Regions from separate parts of the Oceanobacillus kimchii X50 genome, predicted to be linked through region 2. Evidence: riboswitches for the same ligand, from Rfam matches in the RefSeq annotation. Region 2 holds a riboswitch; the other holds the start of a gene.

Region 1 (8,870 bases), 840 kb from region 2:
GAGCGTTTAATGCTTCATTATCCTTATCCTCAGAACGAACTGCAATGACATTTACATAGTCTGATTCTTCACCTTCAACAAATAAAGCATCTTCTGAAGGGTTTAAACCAGTATCAATAGCATAATTTGTATTGATAACAACTAGCGCATCTTCTTCACTATGATAGTACTCAGGTAAGAATCCTGGTTCTGTTTCAGCTGAGAATTGAAGATTCTTCGGATTTTCCGCAATATCATCAATCGTTGCTGCAGACTTTTCTACACTTTCATCTAATTTAATTAAGCCTTCTTTTTCAAATAAAGAAAGGATACGTCCGTGTTCAGCAACTGAGTTACTTAAAATTACTTCTGTGCCTTCTGTGATTTCTTCAACACTAGTTATATTTTGGGAATATACACCCATTGGTTCCACATGTATGCCGCCAATAGATTCAATTTCATAACCTGTGTCAGCAATTGTTTGTTCTAGAAAAGGAATATGCTGAAAATAGTTTGCATCAATACGTTCATCAGCTAAATCATCATTAGGCAAGATATAATCTTGGTACTCTTCTATATTTAATGTAATTCCTTGCTCTTCTAATAATGGCTTTGCTTCTTCTAAAACTTCCGCATGCGGTACACTAGAAGCTCCAACTGATATTTCTGTGGTTTCATCAGACGACTCATCACCTGATGAACCTTCATCACTTGTTCCACAAGCTGCTAATAACCCCACAAATGCAATAGTTAACAATAATAATAATTTCTTCATCTCTGTGTCCTCTCCTTTTAACATTTTAATTAATTATTTCAACAAGTAGTGAAGCTACCTGAGGAATTCTTCTTTAACGCTTATCGAGTTTTCTAGTAATAGCATCCCCGATGAATTGGAATATAAATACGATAAGTACGATAATAATCGTACACCATAACACAACATCAAAGTCACGACGCTGAAACCCGAAATAATAAGCATAGTTTCCAAGTCCACCTGCCCCAATCGCTCCAGCCATAGCGGTATATCCTATCAAAGCAATTGTTGTAACAGTTATTCCAGACACGAGTGCCGGTTTTGATTCAGGTAATAAAACTTTAAAGATTATTGTTCTTGTCTTTGCTCCCATTGCTTTTGCGGCTTCCACTACACCTTTATCCACTTCAATAAGTGCAATTTCTACTAATCGTGCATAGAATGGAGCAGATCCAATAATAAGTGCTGGCAAAGCAGCATTAGGACCACGAATCGTTCCCATTAGAAAATCGGTAAACGGGAATAGCAATAAAATTAGTATAATAAATGGTATAGCTCTGAAGATGTTTACAAAGGCTGCAACAATATTATTCACAACTCGATTTTCCCAAATATTACCTTTTGAAGTTAGGAATAATAGTAACCCAAGCAAAATCCCAAAAATTGCTGTTCCTACCATTGAGATAAGTGTCATGTAGAACGTCTCATAGGTTGCTTCGATTAAATCTTCTATTTTGATCCCTTCAAATAAACTACTTAGCATGTTGAATTACCTCCAATTCAACAGACTCTTGACTCTCGATAAAGCTTCTAGCTCGTTCAATTTCACTGTCGTTCCCCGTTACTTGAACTACCAATGCTCCATAGCTGCCTGCTTGTGTCTGTGTGATATTTCCTTGGATAATATTTAAATCTACAGAAAATTGTTTAGCTATCTGACTGATTAAGGTTTGATTTGTAGTCTCCCCTAAGAAATGAATTCGATATAAAACCCCATTCGGATAATTTTCAACGATCGTTGACATATCACTATCCTCATTAGAACTCATAACCTGTTCAACGAACTTTCTAGTCACTGATTGTTTCGGATTTGTAAACACATCTAGGACTTGTCCCTCTTCTACTACTTTTCCTTGCTCCATTACAGCTACACGATTACAAATTTTACGAATAACATGCATTTCATGGGTAATTAAGATTATCGTTAAATTTAATTTCTCATTAATGTCTTGTAATAATGATAAGATTTGATTAGTCGTTTCTGGATCTAGAGCAGAAGTAGCTTCATCACATAGTAATACTTTAGGGGAATTCGCTAGGGCTCTAGCAATTCCAACACGCTGTTTTTGTCCGCCGCTTAATTGTGAAGGATATGATTTCTCTCTACCTTCAAGACCAACTAATCCAATTAATTCTTTTACTCTACGTTTTCTTTCTTGCTTATCAACACCAGCAATTTCTAAAGGAAACCCAATATTGTCCTCTACCGTACGTGACCATAATAAATTAAAATGTTGAAATATCATACCTATATCTTGTCGTGCAACACGAAGATCACTTTTATTTAATTCCGTGATTATTTGATCTCCTATTGTTACTTTTCCAGATGTAGGTTCCTCTAGTCGATTTATTAAACGTACAAACGTACTCTTTCCGGCTCCACTATAACCGATTACGCCATAAATATCGCCATCTTCAATATTGAGGGTCAATGAGTCTACAGCTTTGATGTCTTTTTTATTTAATGAAAATACTTTACTTAACCCTTCTATGGATATCAATCTTTATTCCTCCTCTTACTCTCCAACAACCATTTCGTTTAGTTTCTCCAAAATTCGTCAAAATAAAAACGCCTTTCTGTAAGAGAACAGAAAGACGTACGTACTTATCGTATATCGTCTGACGTTCTCTCATCTTTCATTTTCTGCAGGAATTGGCACCTTTCATTAATTATGAAGGTTGCCGCGGTTTCAAAGGGCCAGTCCCTCCACCGCTCTAGATAAGAGATATCATATTTTTAATGGTTATTTTTAATTAATTCAGTGTACCTATCTTAGCACGCGCTTATAGGACTGTCAATCAATAAATTACGTCGCATTTGAAAATAATTCTGGTTGATATTTTATCAAATAATCATATATATTTGCAGTTGAATAAAACGTATATATTCTTTCGACAATTTCCCCATTTTCCATAAATAATAAGCATGGTACACTTTCAATTTGGTTGTTCTGCATATATTCAGGGTGAATAGATGCGTTTATTTCGTGAAAAATGTCTTGTTGGTGAAGTCGTTCAATATTATCCAACATCGCCCTCGCAACCGAACAAGTTCCACAAAATGGTGTGTAAATATATATCACACCTCGTTCCATTTGTTTATTCCATTCCTTCATAATATATCACCTTTATCGTTCTTTTCTTTATATTAAATAAGATGGGTGGACTGTAAATCTCGCTCCGATTAATACATTAGCTAAAACTTTCATAGGTGTAGCCGCAACTTCGCGATACTCACTGCTCACATAAATATGTTCTGCATGAGGTAATTCCCTCGCTAATTGTTTTCTCAATTTCATACCAGAAGGGTCCTCATCTACTAATATATAGACATCTTTTTCATCTAATTGATACGTTTCTAGTAGTTCATCTAGTTTTTCAACACCTAAAGTCCCATTTGTACAAACGATTATAACATGATCATCAATGATTTTTTCAATCTGTCGTTTATCCGACAAACCTTCTACAATTATTACTTTATTAGATTCATTTGTCATCATCGCATAGCACTCCTTATGTAAGCAAGAAACATGCTTATTTAGCACGACTTGATTTGGAATAAAGATCTCCCATAAAACTTATGATAATTCGATTCTCAAAACACTTAAACCGTCTTCACTGATACATTAATCGAAATATAAGCTAGTATTTGTATATTATCATTATATGATAAAACAAAGGCTGACTATACACAAATAACGTGTAATTGTCAGCCTAAAAATTAGTCTTGAATAAACGCCTCGTATTTCTCTGCAGATAATAATTCTTCAAGTTCCTTTTCGTCGGATGGTTCAATCACAATCATCCAAGCTTTTTCATATGGAGATTCATTAACATACTCTGGGCTATCTTCCAACTCATCGTTGATTTCGACTACTTTTCCACTTACTGGTGCATAGAGTTCAGATACTGTCTTTACAGACTCTACACTCCCAAAGGGTTCATCAGCTTTTAACTCTTCCCCAATTTCAGGAAGTTCGACAAACACAATGTCTCCCAATTCATCTTGAGCAAAGTCTGTAATCCCGATGCGTAATTTCCCATCTTCTTGTTTTACCCATTCGTGCTCTTTAGAATACAATAAATCTTGTGGCAAACTCATAAACAATCCCTCCAAATTATCATTCCATTTTAACTATACAATCTATAATATCATTTTTCTAGTTAAAATTACTTCCAAACCTTTTCAAAGGAATCTTCTTTAAACCCAATTGTTAGATTTTTCCCGTCCGTAACAATCGGGCGTTTAATTAGCATACCATCCGAACTTAATAAATCTGCTATCTCTTTCTCGGATAACTGATTGACTTTATCTTTAATATTAAGTTCCCGATACTTTTTCCCGCTTGTATTGAAAAATTTCTTTGCAGGAAACTCACTGATATCCATCCAATTTTGAATCTGATCAGAAGAAGGAGTCTCGTTCACAATATGTATTGCTTCATAGTCTATTTGATTATCATCAAACCATTTTTTTGCTTTCTTACATGTGCCACAATTAGGATACCAATAAAATTTTATAGCCATCATATTCCTCCTACATGTTTTCTTATCGTGGACATTTTACCACATTTGATTTCGTTATACATCTAGTTGGTATGAGTTTAAAAAAACAAAATAACTCCTAATTGAAAACGTATCTCTCATCTATAGGTGAAATATCACCTGGAACAAGTGACAAAAGATATAACCAAGAAATTACTTTCTCTTTATCAAGCTAATTCGAAATAACAAACGGTGAAAAAATAAGTTTGATCTGATTCAACTTTAAATATTTGCTTACATATGTTGGAGTTCAATTTTTGTAGGAGTCTTTATGTAGTCATTTACTAAAGATTTATTTGTGGAGAATACCATATTTGCAAGTTATGCAATGGTAGGTTATTTATCAGAGTAGCTATACGAGGTGAAGGATGAGAATGAAGACCAAAACAAGTTGCTATTGAACTAGCTAATATTGGCACGACAAAATGGCCTAAACATACTGTAAACAGTTTTGGTCCACTAAAATATTGATATATTATTAAAAACACAACAAATAGACTAGAATGAATTCTGTTTATATATGTTACACTATTACTATAATAGACCGGCTTCACATGAGGGTGCTAGGTACACACATTTCCTTTAAAGGTATTTCCTTTGAAGGGGGGTGGTGCCTATGGATATGGAAGGCGTATTGACGCTTATGATTTCTTTTGGAACACTGATTGCGTTTATTATGTCCGAGATCAACCAAAAAAAATAACCCCTCATGTGCTTTAGCCCGGCGCTGAGGGATTATTGCCTTCGGTGTGCCTTCCCCGCTTTTGGGGTTGGTCTATTGGAAGTCGTCTCATGTTTAGTTACATGAGACGACTTTTTATTTATCGTCTTACTCTCTATCTATAATATACCATATTTTAATTATTATGATAAGTAAAATTTAAACTAGAACTTATTGGTCTTCTTTTGTTGGCCCCATAACACCAGGTACAGATAAACCAGCTTGTCTTAATAACACAGTCATTTGACCACGATGATGTGTTTGATGATCAACCATCTTTCTTAGTATCGCACCACGAGGGATAGGTGTACCAAAACTGTCCACTTGTTCATTTAACGCTTCATCAGTAAGTTGTTGTTCTACCTGATCTTTTACCATCTGAACCATTTTATTATATGCTTCTGCTATGTCTTTCGCTTTTTCAGGGACTTGATCTGGATCATGTGACAAATCAATATCCAGGCCAACTAATTTCCCAAAAAAAGCAGGACTGTTAACTAAATGCCAACCTAACCAACCAAGTGTACTATGATTTTCAACAATTGATTGATCAAGTTTTTTATCTGTTAAATTGTTGATTACTTTTGCTGTACCATCTGCGGATTGACTCCATTCATTCAAAAAATCAGTTACTCTACGATACATTGTAATTTTTCCCTCCCGTTCATATTCATAACTGTATGCTACCACATTTCGTATTTTAATATCCAATCATCTACTTTAATTATTTGAGTGACATCACGTCATCTACAGCGTACAATAGTAACATACATAAATACAGGAGGAAAAAATTAAAGAATGAGAACAATACACAAACAATGTGCAAAAATCGCCAATAGTAATATATTTTTAAATATTATTATTGGACTTATTATATTAAATGCAATTTTGGTCGGATTAGAGACCTATCCTTTTTTTGCGCAATTTTCTACCTTTATTATTTGGGCAGATTGGACATTACTAACAGTTTTCACTCTCGAAATTATTATTCGTTTAATTGGCAGTTCCACTTTGAAAAGTTTCTTCACCGAACCATGGAATGTATTTGATTTAATTATAGTGTTAAGCAGTATCATTCTAGCTGGTTCAAGTTACGTAATGGTGTTACGAATACTACGTGTGCTTCGTGTATTGAGAGCGATATCTATCATTCCTTCATTAAGAAAGATGGTCAATGCCTTGCTGCTAACAATCCCTTCAATGGGTACGATTATGCTTTTATTAGGGTTATTTTTCTATGTATATGGAGTTATTGGCACAATGTTATTCCAATCAATTTCTCCAGAGTATTTTGGATCACTTCATCGTACGTTATTGACACTCTTTCAAGTAATTACGCTTGAATCATGGGCAAGTGGGGTGATGTATCCTATACTAGATCAAGATCCGACGTCATGGTGGTATTTTGTTACATTTATTTTAATTGGGGCATTTGTCATTATCAATTTATTTGTAGGTGTTGTTGTGAATAATGTGGAAGAAGCAAGTCGTGAAGAGTCTCCTTCTCCTACTGATATTAAATTAGAAAAAATGGAAAAAGACATGGAGGAAATTAAAAAATTACTTAAACAACAGCATAAAGATTAACCATGTAAAGACCCAACTCTAAAGTGAGATGGGTCTTTTAACTTAGAATTAAATTACATATTTCTCTTCCTCAATAATTCGAGCTGCTATTTCACGTTTTTTCTGTACAACATTAATTGGTGTATGACGAGTTAGTTTACGTAATGATGAAAGCATCATTCGAAGAGTATCACCATCTTCTACTGTTACAAGAATATCTTTCGCCTCTGCCTCAATACGATTAAATGCTTCTTGTACATAGACCTCTGTATATAGTAGCTTTTGTTTCGATTTTTCTTCACCAACTTTAGAAATTGCCTTTTCTGTACGAAGAATTGCTGACTCCATATTAAATACTTCTGCAACCATATTAGCAAGGTTAACAAGAATTTCTTGTTCACGATCTAATTTTTGACCGTATTTTTGTGCTGCCAGGCCAGCTCCTAGTAAAATCATTTTCTTCGCATTTTTGAGTAAATATTTTTCTTGTTCTAGTGCTTCTGTTCCTATCTCTTCAGGCATCATCATCATTAATTCTTCTTGCAAACCTTGTGCTTTTTGTAATAGTGGCAACTCACCTTTTAATGCTTTCTTAAGTAGTGTACCAGGAACTAACAGACGGTTAATCTCATTCGTACCTTCAAATATACGGTTAATGCGAGAATCACGATATGCGCGTTCCACTTCATATTCCTGCATAAATCCATATCCTCCATGCATTTGTACAGCTTCATCAACTACATAATCTAATAGTTCTGTAGCCATATATTTTGTCATGGAACATTCAATCTGATATTCGGCAATTGCACGAGCAACTTCTCGCCCATCTTTTAATTGCTCATCTGTCAATGCTCCCATCCGTTGTTCAAATAATCCAACTGTACGATAAACTGAACTTTCATTTGCATAAATACCTGCTGCCATTGTCGCAAGCTTTTCTTTTGTTAGATTAAAGCTAGAAATTGGTGTATTAAATTGTTTTCTTTCATTTGTATACTTCGAAGCTAATTCAATCGCGCGTTTGGATCCACCAACTCCACCTACAGCAAGTTTATAACGACCAACATTTAAAATATTAAATGCGATAACATGACCTCGCCCTTTTTCTCCTAATAAGTTCTCTACTGGAACTTCTGCATCTTCCAAAACTAGTGTACGAGTAGAGGAACTCTTAATTCCCATTTTCTTTTCCTCCGGACCAGTAGATACGCCAGGATATTCTCTTTCTACAATAAATGCTGTAAAATGTTCTCCGTCAATTTTTGCATAAACTACGAATACGTCAGCAAATGCAGAGTTTGTAATCCATTGTTTTTCACCATTAAGGATATAGTGCGTACCTGCGTCATTTAATTTTGCAGTTGTTTTTGCTCCTAAAGCATCTGACCCAGAACTTGGTTCAGTTAATGCATATGCTGCTAAGAGCTCTCCAGTGGCAAGTTTTGGCAAGTATTTTTCTTTTTGTACTTCATTACCGAAAAACACAATAGGCAAAGAACCGATTCCAACATGTGCCCCATGTGTTACAGAGAACCCACCTGCACGTGAAAACTTCTCTGTAATTAAAGAAGAGCTAATTTTATCTAAAGCAAGCCCGCCATATTCTTCTGGTACGTCAGCTCCAAGTAATCCTAAATCTCCCGCTTTCTTCAATAAATCAACAGAATGCTCAAACTCATGGTTCTCCAAATTATCAATTTTTGGCACGACTTCTCCTAAAACAAAATCTATTGTAGTTTTTGCTATCATCTTGTGCTCATCTGTAAAATCTTCTGGTGTAATAATGTCTTCTCCTGTTATATCCTCAACTAAAAATGCTCCACCTTTGAATATTTTTTCTTTTGTTTCACTCATGTTTTTCTCCCTCTCCATTATTGGTTTTTTTAAACTAAAGTAATTCGAATACTCCAGCAGCTCCCATACCGCCACCAATACACATCGTAACTACACCAAACTGTTCATTTCTTCGTTTCATTTCATGCATTAATGTCAAAGTAAGTTTGGTCCCTGTACAGCCCAATGGAT
Region 2 (8,870 bases):
TTCCGTTATATCTAAAGTTTGCATCTTCAATATATTTCATGATTAATTTTTCCTGCGGTACATCTCGAATAATCATGACCTGATGATCTTTTTTCCCTTGGAAAGGGTCAATACTATGAGAACCATAATGGTATTCTAACTTCCCAATTATCAATCCCTCTCTTAATTCCAAGTGACATTTTGCTCGTAATGGAGCTTTGATAAGTTCATCAGATAGTTGCTCATCCATATCAATATCACCAACGCGTTGAAGTGAAGGCATAACTTCAGATAGGAATGTATCAGTTTGTTCTTTTGGTACATCAAAATTCATATCTTCAAATCGGAACTTTTCCATCTGTTGTAAAACTGGAATTTGCTCATAGGTTGGAAAATAAAAGATTCCTTGCTGAAACAGAATATTATATAAAGGAAAAAAGATAGTCTCTTTTAATTCAGACATAGACAGAACAACATGCTCATCTTGTTTTGTTATATAAAATTGAAAGGGAAGTTCAGCCTCTTGCAATTGTATATCCTTATACTGGCTCACATTATCAACAATATAAAAATTACGATCTACAAGCTTAAATAATAAATCTTTCACTACATAAGGTGGAATAGTTACATACCTTCTATCTGTACTTTTCCCCCCAAATGTATAGCTATCATACAATTCTTCGTTCTTACAAAGATCATGCAATATACGAAGGATCTCCATATCCGCTTCAGCAAAAGAATGTATGGACGGTTCATAAGTAAACTTCTTCGTAAATGAAAACGGTTCTTGATCCTGTACCGCATCTAAAAAAGAAGCTACATTTCGAACGACATAACGATGTTGTTCTCCCGTTTTTATTTCTAACTGTAATCGTCGATCATACGTCCAGCTTCCTATATACTCTACCGACATTTCTGATTTAGAATAATTCTCTTCTTCTACAGCATCTAACGGGGTTAAAATATTACTCATCGCTTCAATAAACCTGCTCGAGCGATAAAAATTTGGTTGTCTTATGGACGTACCTCCATTTTTTTCTATAGCTGTTATAGCAATTAATGTTGCTACAATATGCTTACAAGAACCAAATGTTTCAAAAGCAGGACAATCACAAAATGTATCAATGGAACCTTTCTCCATATCAGTTAAACCAATTTCAACAAAATAATCCTCTGAACCTTGTACTGTCGCAGTCCAAACATTATGGTTACGATCAAATACAACGTCTTTTACTTGGTCATTTTTATAATAGGTTAATCCCCGCTTATAAAATGCAGAAGGAAATAGTTTTTGAATATCAATATCTTTAATACTTTTCAAAGCTTATTAACCCACCTTTTTTGACCGATTTCTTCTATTATATAGTAAAAATACCCATTTTTATACGAATTACGCAAGTTTCTCTTTCGATTTAAGCACTATGAAAATATAAATAAGCATTGAAATTACAATTGATCCTGCTGCAGTTAAGTAAATCGAAGCATAGTTAAACCAGGAAGCAATTTGTCCAAACAAAATTGCGCCAATCCCTACTCCCAAATCAAATGAAGAGAAAAACGTTGCATTAGCCATTCCTTTCCGATCATTAGGTGCTTTATTTACAGCCCATGCTTGTAAAGCTGGTTGGACCGCTCCGAATCCTAATCCAAAACATCCAGCTGCCGTCAATAGAATAGCCGTACTAGGTAACCAAGATAACAGCAACATGGAAACAAAAATCAATACTGCTGCTGGTAAAAATATATATTTATGTCCTTTCCGGTCATAAATTCGACCAGAAAATGTACGAGATATCATAATAAAAATAGCAAAAATCAAGAAATACAAATGAATGCCTTCTACTCCTTTTTCCATTGCATGTAAGGGTAAGAATGTAGCAATTCCTCCAAATGCAAATGTAATAAAAAATAAGAGAATGGAAGGTTGTATAGCAGATTTTTCAAACACATCAAATCGAGCTACTTGTGTTTTATGCGGTGATAAATTCACTTTTTTATAGTGAATTTTCAAGGCAAATAATAATGCAATTAAACCAAATACTGCACAAAATAAAAATAACTGACTAAACGAAATAATACCAGCTAATGTTAATCCTAGGGATGGACCAAATGCTAATGCAATATTTCCTGATAAACCAAAATAACCCATACCTTCGCCTCGACGCTTTGGCGGTATAAGATCAGTTGCAACAGTTCCACCGGCAGTTGTAGAAAATCCCCAGCCGATTCCTTGGACAATACGAATAATGACAAGTAATACAAGACTTGCTGTAAATGCATAAGCTCCCACAGATATGACAAAAATGCCTAAGCCTAACAAATAAACAAATCCTCTTCCCTTCGATTCTAAAGCATGCCCTGCATAGGGACGAATCAGTAATGCTGAAAATGTAAATATACCAACAATAATACCGACCATTTGATCACTACCGCCAAGTTCTTTTACAAATAATGGAATCGTTGGTAATGTCATCTGGAATCCTAGGAAAATAAAAAAATTCGCTATCCAAATAAATAGAAAGTCCCTAGACCAAATTTTCTCTTTACCCAAGTCAGTTTTAGTATTTACTTCTTGCACCATAAAAAAACTTCCCTCTATGTTTAGTTAGATTACGATGTTATTATACAAGAATTTTTTAATAATTAAAATCAATCGACTCTCCTAATTTTAGAGTTACTAATTATTCGGTTTATGAAATATCTAACAAAAAAACGAGCAATCATTTTGTCTTGTTACCAAGATCCAAATCATTGCTCGTTATCTCTACATCTTCTCTTTTACTACTTAACTTTTAGTTGTTCTAATTCTCTTTCTAAAAATTTCGCAACTTCTAACATTCCGTAAGTTCCATAGTTTTCTTCTGCTTCTGAATTATAATTTGTGTTGGTATTAATATCGTACGTAAAAATATTTCCATTCGCATCTTCTATAAATTCGATTCCAGCGATTTGAATATCATTTGCTGCTAAAACTTTCTCGTATTGTTCTATTATTGGGTGATTAAATCCTTCCCGAACTTGAAATTTTGCAGGTTTTTCAGGTTCTTCTCCAGCTGGACAAAATAAGTCTTCCACAGAACAAGCATCTGCTGGACATAGCTCAAATCCTTCTGAAGTATCCACCTTCACAGCATATACAAATTTCCCATCTACAAACTCACAACGTGTAATATAAGATTCTGGAGATACAATATATTCTTGCAATAACGTTATACCATCTATCGGTTCTTCAAAATTACTACTATTCACATACGATTGAAGAGCTTGCGTTGATCGGAATAATTGTACACCTAATCCCTTTCCTGCTCGGTTATGCTTGGTAATAAAACTTTTTCCTTCAAATTGTTCTGCTGCTTTTAAGATATTCTCTTTTCCAACTGCTGCAGCTGTTTTTGGCGTTTTTACACCAAACCTCTCAAGTTCCAAGTATTGTTGAACTTTACTTACTTCCAATTGTAGGGCACGGCTACCATTAATAACCTTTCTTCCATGAAACTCTAACCACGCTAACACAGCATTTGTAAACTCTGGCGCAAAACGATTTCCTCTTGTATGAGAGGATGCGCTCATGCGATTATAAAATATTCCCTCTGGTGGTTCACTCAGTAAATCTATATGTCCTTCTTGAAGTAACCAATCTTCATAAGGAAGTTCTAAATCATTAAATCGTTTTATAAGATGTTCTGTCCATTCCATATTTTCATGTAAAACATAAATTTTACTCATTATCATGACTCCTTTAGTGTAACGTAGATGTCTTCTTTCTTAATTCTTCTACTTTCGGCATCACTTGCTTAGCAAATCGTTCCAACTCTTCCAATTGAGGGGAGCATTGTAGTAATAGCTGATCCAAACCAACTTTCTCATATTCTATTATTCTTTCTGCAATTTGTTCAGGTGTTCCTACAAGATTCGGACGTAACCCTCTGTTCGAAACAGAATAATCTTTTATTTGTAATTGTTGTTCTAATTGGGATTTAGAAGTAAAATCTTTCATTCCTGCATATCCTTTTTCGTCTTTTATTGATGTAATTCTTTCCAACTCTTGTAATGCTTCTTCCTCAGAGTCTCTACATATCACGTAGGCAGCCATACTAAATGATTGCAATGCTTCCTTATCGAGATTATTTCTCCGATTTTTCATATTACCTATTTTTTCTTGAATTTCTTCTACTGTTCCACCATGCATCACATATGCATCGCATAAAGTAGAAATTACTTGCTTCCCTTTTTCACTTTCTCCCCCAGCATATAGAATTGGATTCGGTTGTTGAATAGGTTTTGGTGCTAACTTCGTATTCTCTACCTGATAAAATTTCCCGTAGTAAGAGAAGGTACCTTCCGACCAAAGTCCTTTTAAAACCTCTAGGAATTCGATTGTTCTATCGTACCGCTCATCATGTTCAGTGAAGTCTCCACCATATTGTTTCGCTTCTTCTGACCACCATCCAGAAACAACATTTAGCGTGAATCTTCCTCCACTTAATTGGTCAATATTAGCAGCCATTTTCGCAATTACTGCTGGATTGTGATATATCGGTCTAACCGCTGTCATAATTTCAATTTTATTTGTTACAGCAGCTAACCCAGCTGCTGTTGTCCAAGCTTCTAAAGAATTCGCTTCTATCCCTTTAATATCATTTAAATATAATTCAGCAATTAATGTCGTATCATAGCCCCATTCCTCAGCATGCTGAATTACCTGTTTCGCATATTCAAACGTAGGAGGCATCTGCTCATCTTCTACATTACGAAGCCAACCTCCAAAAATCGGCAACCAAAAACCATACTTCATTTTCATCCCCCATGTCTATAGTTGTAATAATACTAAAAAAGCCCTTTCCTTAGATAAGAAAAGAGCTCTGTCACCGTCTTCTCTTATCTACCAAGCATAAAAATGCTTGATGGATTTGGCACAGTATTCAAACTAGAACCTGTTGCCGAGGCTTCTGTGGGCCATGTCCCTCCACCTCTCAGGATAAGATATTTCATTATTTAGTTTGTTTCAACGATAATAATACAAGCTGATAGAATTGTCAATTAAATTTCCTCACAAAACAAAGTTGACTTATCGGGATTGATATATTAGAATATATAAAAAATTAATACATCTTATCAAGAGAAGCCGAGGGACCTGGCCCGTTGACGCTTCAGCAACCTCTAATTTCATTAGAAAGGTGCTACCTCCAGCAAGTTATATTTCTTGAAAGATAAGAGCCCAGATTAAAAAAAATCCGCGACGCTCTTATTTGTTAAGCTTATCGCGGGTTTTCTTATATTCTAATTTATTTTCAAAGGAGATAGGTAAAATGAACAACATTGTGACATTGTCCGGCAGCCCCTCCGAACTATCTAGGTCAGAAAAGGTCTTACATTATTTAGGTGATCAACTAATCCAACAGAAATTTTCTGTAACCCATATTTCTGTTAAAGATGTGCCGTATGAAGATTTATTTACAGGGAATTTTCAAAGTGCGGCTATTAAGAATATAACCCAAAAAATCCAAGTGGCAGATGGTGTCATCGTTGGTTCTCCTGTCTATAAAGGAGCATATTCGGGTGTTTTGAAAGCTTTAATTGATCTATTGCCCCAGGATGCACTTAAACACACACCAGTCTTACCAATTATGACAGGGGGCAGCCCTGCACATTTATTAGCGGTTGAGTACACATTAAAACCTGTTCTCGCAACTTTAAAAGCACATAACCTCAAAGGATTATATTTTTTAGATGAACAAATAGATAAACAACACGAAATCCCTATTATCGATAATAATATCTTACAACGAGCAAAGAAACAGGTGGACTATTTTGCACAAATGGTTGAAGGAACTTCGACACAAGCATTAACAACTTATTGAGGAGACTTTAATCAATGAATAAACGAATTTCTTTAACGTTTTTGATACGATGTATCAATACTGGTCTATGGAGACATACCCAGGACCAATCTCATATATACAAATACAGTCTTCCACCAAACACAATTATAATAAAGTAGAAAAGAGACTAGGAACATTTATTCTTTGTCCTAGTCTCTTAAAGTTTAAGAATGGAATTAATTATTCTCCTATTACACCACACGCAATACGATCTCCTGCGTCACCAGATGGTTGAGACCTATAATCATCTGGACCGGAATGAATCATTAATGAGGTTCCTTGCTCTGTATACAATGTATTCTCCGTATCAGCTTGTAAAGTCACCATTGGAGCATCAACTTCTGCCTGAACGGTTCCGTCTTCATTTACGGTGATGTTCTCTAAATCACCTGCATGAGGTCCTTCTGGATGATTAAATCCGTGCTTAGCATTTGTTGGGTTATAATGCGAGCCAGCTGATTCAAAATCTGGCAATTCACATTTACCTACTTCATGAATATGAAAACCATGTTCTCCTGCTGGTAAATCTTCACCCTCTAATGAAATATGAACTCCTTCTTCACCTTCTGTTAATGTAGCTGTTCCAACAACTTGTCCTTCGTTATTTTCTAGTGAGACTAAAACCTCTTCCTCTGCAGTTGCATTCGATTCTACTGCTTCCTCACCCTTATCCTGATTTTCTTGCCCTGTTTGATCATCGTTACATGCTATCAGTAACAGGGTAATTAACATAAACGACAATACATATACCCATTGTTTTTTCACTATGTTTACTCCTTTCGTTGAAGATATGAATATATAATTATTACCTATATCTATCATTCACAACTTAGCTTAGATTTAAACGCGAAATTTGGCATAATATGTAATTGTAAAATCCATTATAATTATTTAAAAAACTCCCAAACTATTCGTTTGGGAGTTTTAGATTCCTATTTTAAGCAGCTACTGTTGTTTTATTTTGTTTCTGTTTTCTATTTTTCCAAGTTTGTTTCATATATGGCATTACCCAACGATCTAATCCGTATTTACCAGCATTTGCTCCAGCTACGATGATGAAGATTGTCAGTAACACCATCTGTGCATTGGTGCTGACTGTTCCACTAAATAAGAATGCGAAGTTCATGGTGATACCCATTAAAGCAGCGAAGTTTGTGAATAATCCAAGAATTAATGCTATACCTACTAATACTTCTCCCCACATTACTAAAACTGTAAATAAATCGGCATTTGGTAGAGCAACTGCTTCTAAAAAGGCACCCCACCAAGCTTGAACTGTTGGATGTTCACCACCAGTTTGAGCAACAGCTCCTTGCAAGAATCCACTCGCATCAAATTCTCCCCCCATTAATTTACCTAAACCACTGGTTAACCAAACATAACCTATATACACTCGAATAATTGTCCATAACCCTGCAGCTACTTTATGATTTCTAATAAAATTCATCATTGCCTTTTCACTCCTTATTTGGAATTAAATGAATTAATAACATTTGTTCAACATTTCACATATTGTTTTATAGGATATCCTTATCACACTTTTATAATAGCACCTTCTTGTTATTGGAACCACATTTTGTGAATGTTTTCACATATTAGTAACAAAGTAGTGAATACTTTTTGAACAATTAAAATTAAATTGAAACTTTTCACATAAGTAAAGCGTACTTATACTATCGATGAATAAATTCAATCAAGGAGGTAATTGAATGGAGCCTTTATTACATGTTCATAACTTGAAAAAGTCTTTTAAAGATAAACAAGCTTTAAAAGGAATTTCATTCGAAGTTCACCGTGGTGAAATCATGGCTATTCTTGGTCCTAATGGTGCAGGAAAATCTACTACAATTCGTAATATTATGGGAATTATGTACCCTGATAGTGGAACTGTTCAGTTTAATTATAATGGGAAAGGAATACCTAAAAATAAAATCGGATATTTACCTGAAGAGAGAGGATTGTACAAAAATGTAAAAGTCATGGATATTCTATTATATTTAGCAGATTTAAAGGATTATCCAATTCAACAAGCAAAAGAAAGAGTACTTTATTACTTAAAAAAATTTGATTTAGAAGGAAAAGAAAATGTATCTATAGAAGAATTGTCCAAGGGGATGGGACAAAAAGTACAATTCATTGGTTCAATTATCCATGAACCTGATTTATTAATTTTAGATGAACCTTTTTCAGGATTGGATCCGGTCAGTCAGGACATTTTTAAAGACGAGATCTCACAACTTGCCGCTAACGGAACAGCAATCTTACTTTCCTCTCACCAAATGAATTTGGTAGAAGAAATGTGTGATCGATTGTTTATGATCCAAAACGGACAAAAAGTAATATATGGTACATTAGATGATGTGAAAAAACAATATGCTAACTTTAAATGTACAATTTCAGGGAAAAATAGCACTGAACAGCTACAAACAATTCCTAACGTTGACCGAATTGAACAAAATGGAGATACGACTATTCTCCATCTTAATCAAGATGTAAATCCACCTCTTTGGTTACGTCAATTACCTGAGGATTTACATATTTCAGAACTGAAGCTTAATCGTATCTCACTCCACGAGATATTTATTGATATCGCTACCAACCAACATCTAATAAAGAAAGGAGAAGGTGAGATTTATGTATAATGCTTGGAAAGTTGCCAAATGGGAAATAAAACGTAATCTAAAGAATAAAACATTTGTGATTGGTCTATTTATCTCTCCTCTTTTACTTCTTTTATTTTATTTCATCGGTAGTCTATTTTCAGATTCAAATGAATCCGAACAAATGACAGTATATGTAAATGATCAAATGGAAGTATTTTCAGAGTTTGAAAACATTGTAGATCAGCAAGGATTGGATTGGCAGATAGAATCTACAGATGTAAGTCAAGCAGAACTAGATGAAGTCGAAGAGGATAATACTGCATATCTGTTTATTTTTGAAGATGCAATACAGTCAGGTTTTGTCCCAATGCATTTAAGCGAAGATATTGATCCTGCTTTTATTGGC

What was found. A riboswitch is a leader RNA that binds a small molecule or an ion and turns the genes downstream of it on or off. The one in region 2 is predicted to bind S-adenosylmethionine.
Region 1: linked by a shared signal. The riboswitch ahead of C794_RS12615 (methionine ABC transporter ATP-binding protein) and the one ahead of ssuE (NADPH-dependent FMN reductase) in region 2 are both predicted to bind S-adenosylmethionine.

The regions. Positions count from the first base shown of each region.
Region 1 is NZ_CM001792.1:2,423,462-2,432,331, forward strand. Features, by position in the region: gene C794_RS12605 (MetQ/NlpA family ABC transporter substrate-binding protein) at 1-754, opposite strand, end outside; gene C794_RS12610 (methionine ABC transporter permease) at 828-1,496, opposite strand; gene C794_RS12615 (methionine ABC transporter ATP-binding protein) at 1,486-2,514, opposite strand; SAM riboswitch class I at 2,641-2,739, opposite strand; gene C794_RS12620 (thioredoxin family protein) at 2,821-3,129, opposite strand; gene C794_RS12625 (ribonuclease M5) at 3,157-3,513, opposite strand; gene gcvH (glycine cleavage system protein GcvH) at 3,735-4,115, opposite strand; gene C794_RS12635 (arsenate reductase family protein) at 4,184-4,540, opposite strand; gene C794_RS12645 (DinB family protein) at 5,451-5,924, opposite strand; gene C794_RS12650 (ion transporter) at 6,078-6,866, shown strand; gene C794_RS12655 (acyl-CoA dehydrogenase family protein) at 6,915-8,699, opposite strand; gene C794_RS12660 (acetyl-CoA C-acetyltransferase) at 8,734-8,870, opposite strand, start outside.
Region 2 is NZ_CM001792.1:3,259,491-3,268,360, forward strand. Features, by position in the region: gene C794_RS16620 (DEAD/DEAH box helicase) at 1-1,300, opposite strand, end outside; gene C794_RS16625 (MFS transporter) at 1,370-2,560, opposite strand; gene C794_RS16630 (ATP-grasp domain-containing protein) at 2,761-3,705, opposite strand; gene C794_RS16635 (LLM class flavin-dependent oxidoreductase) at 3,719-4,774, opposite strand; SAM riboswitch class I at 4,855-4,964, opposite strand; SAM riboswitch class I at 5,089-5,196, shown strand; gene ssuE (NADPH-dependent FMN reductase) at 5,289-5,840, shown strand; gene C794_RS16645 (superoxide dismutase family protein) at 6,042-6,626, opposite strand; gene C794_RS16650 (DoxX family protein) at 6,799-7,311, opposite strand; gene C794_RS16655 (ABC transporter ATP-binding protein) at 7,571-8,503, shown strand; gene C794_RS16660 (ABC transporter permease) at 8,496-8,870, shown strand, end outside.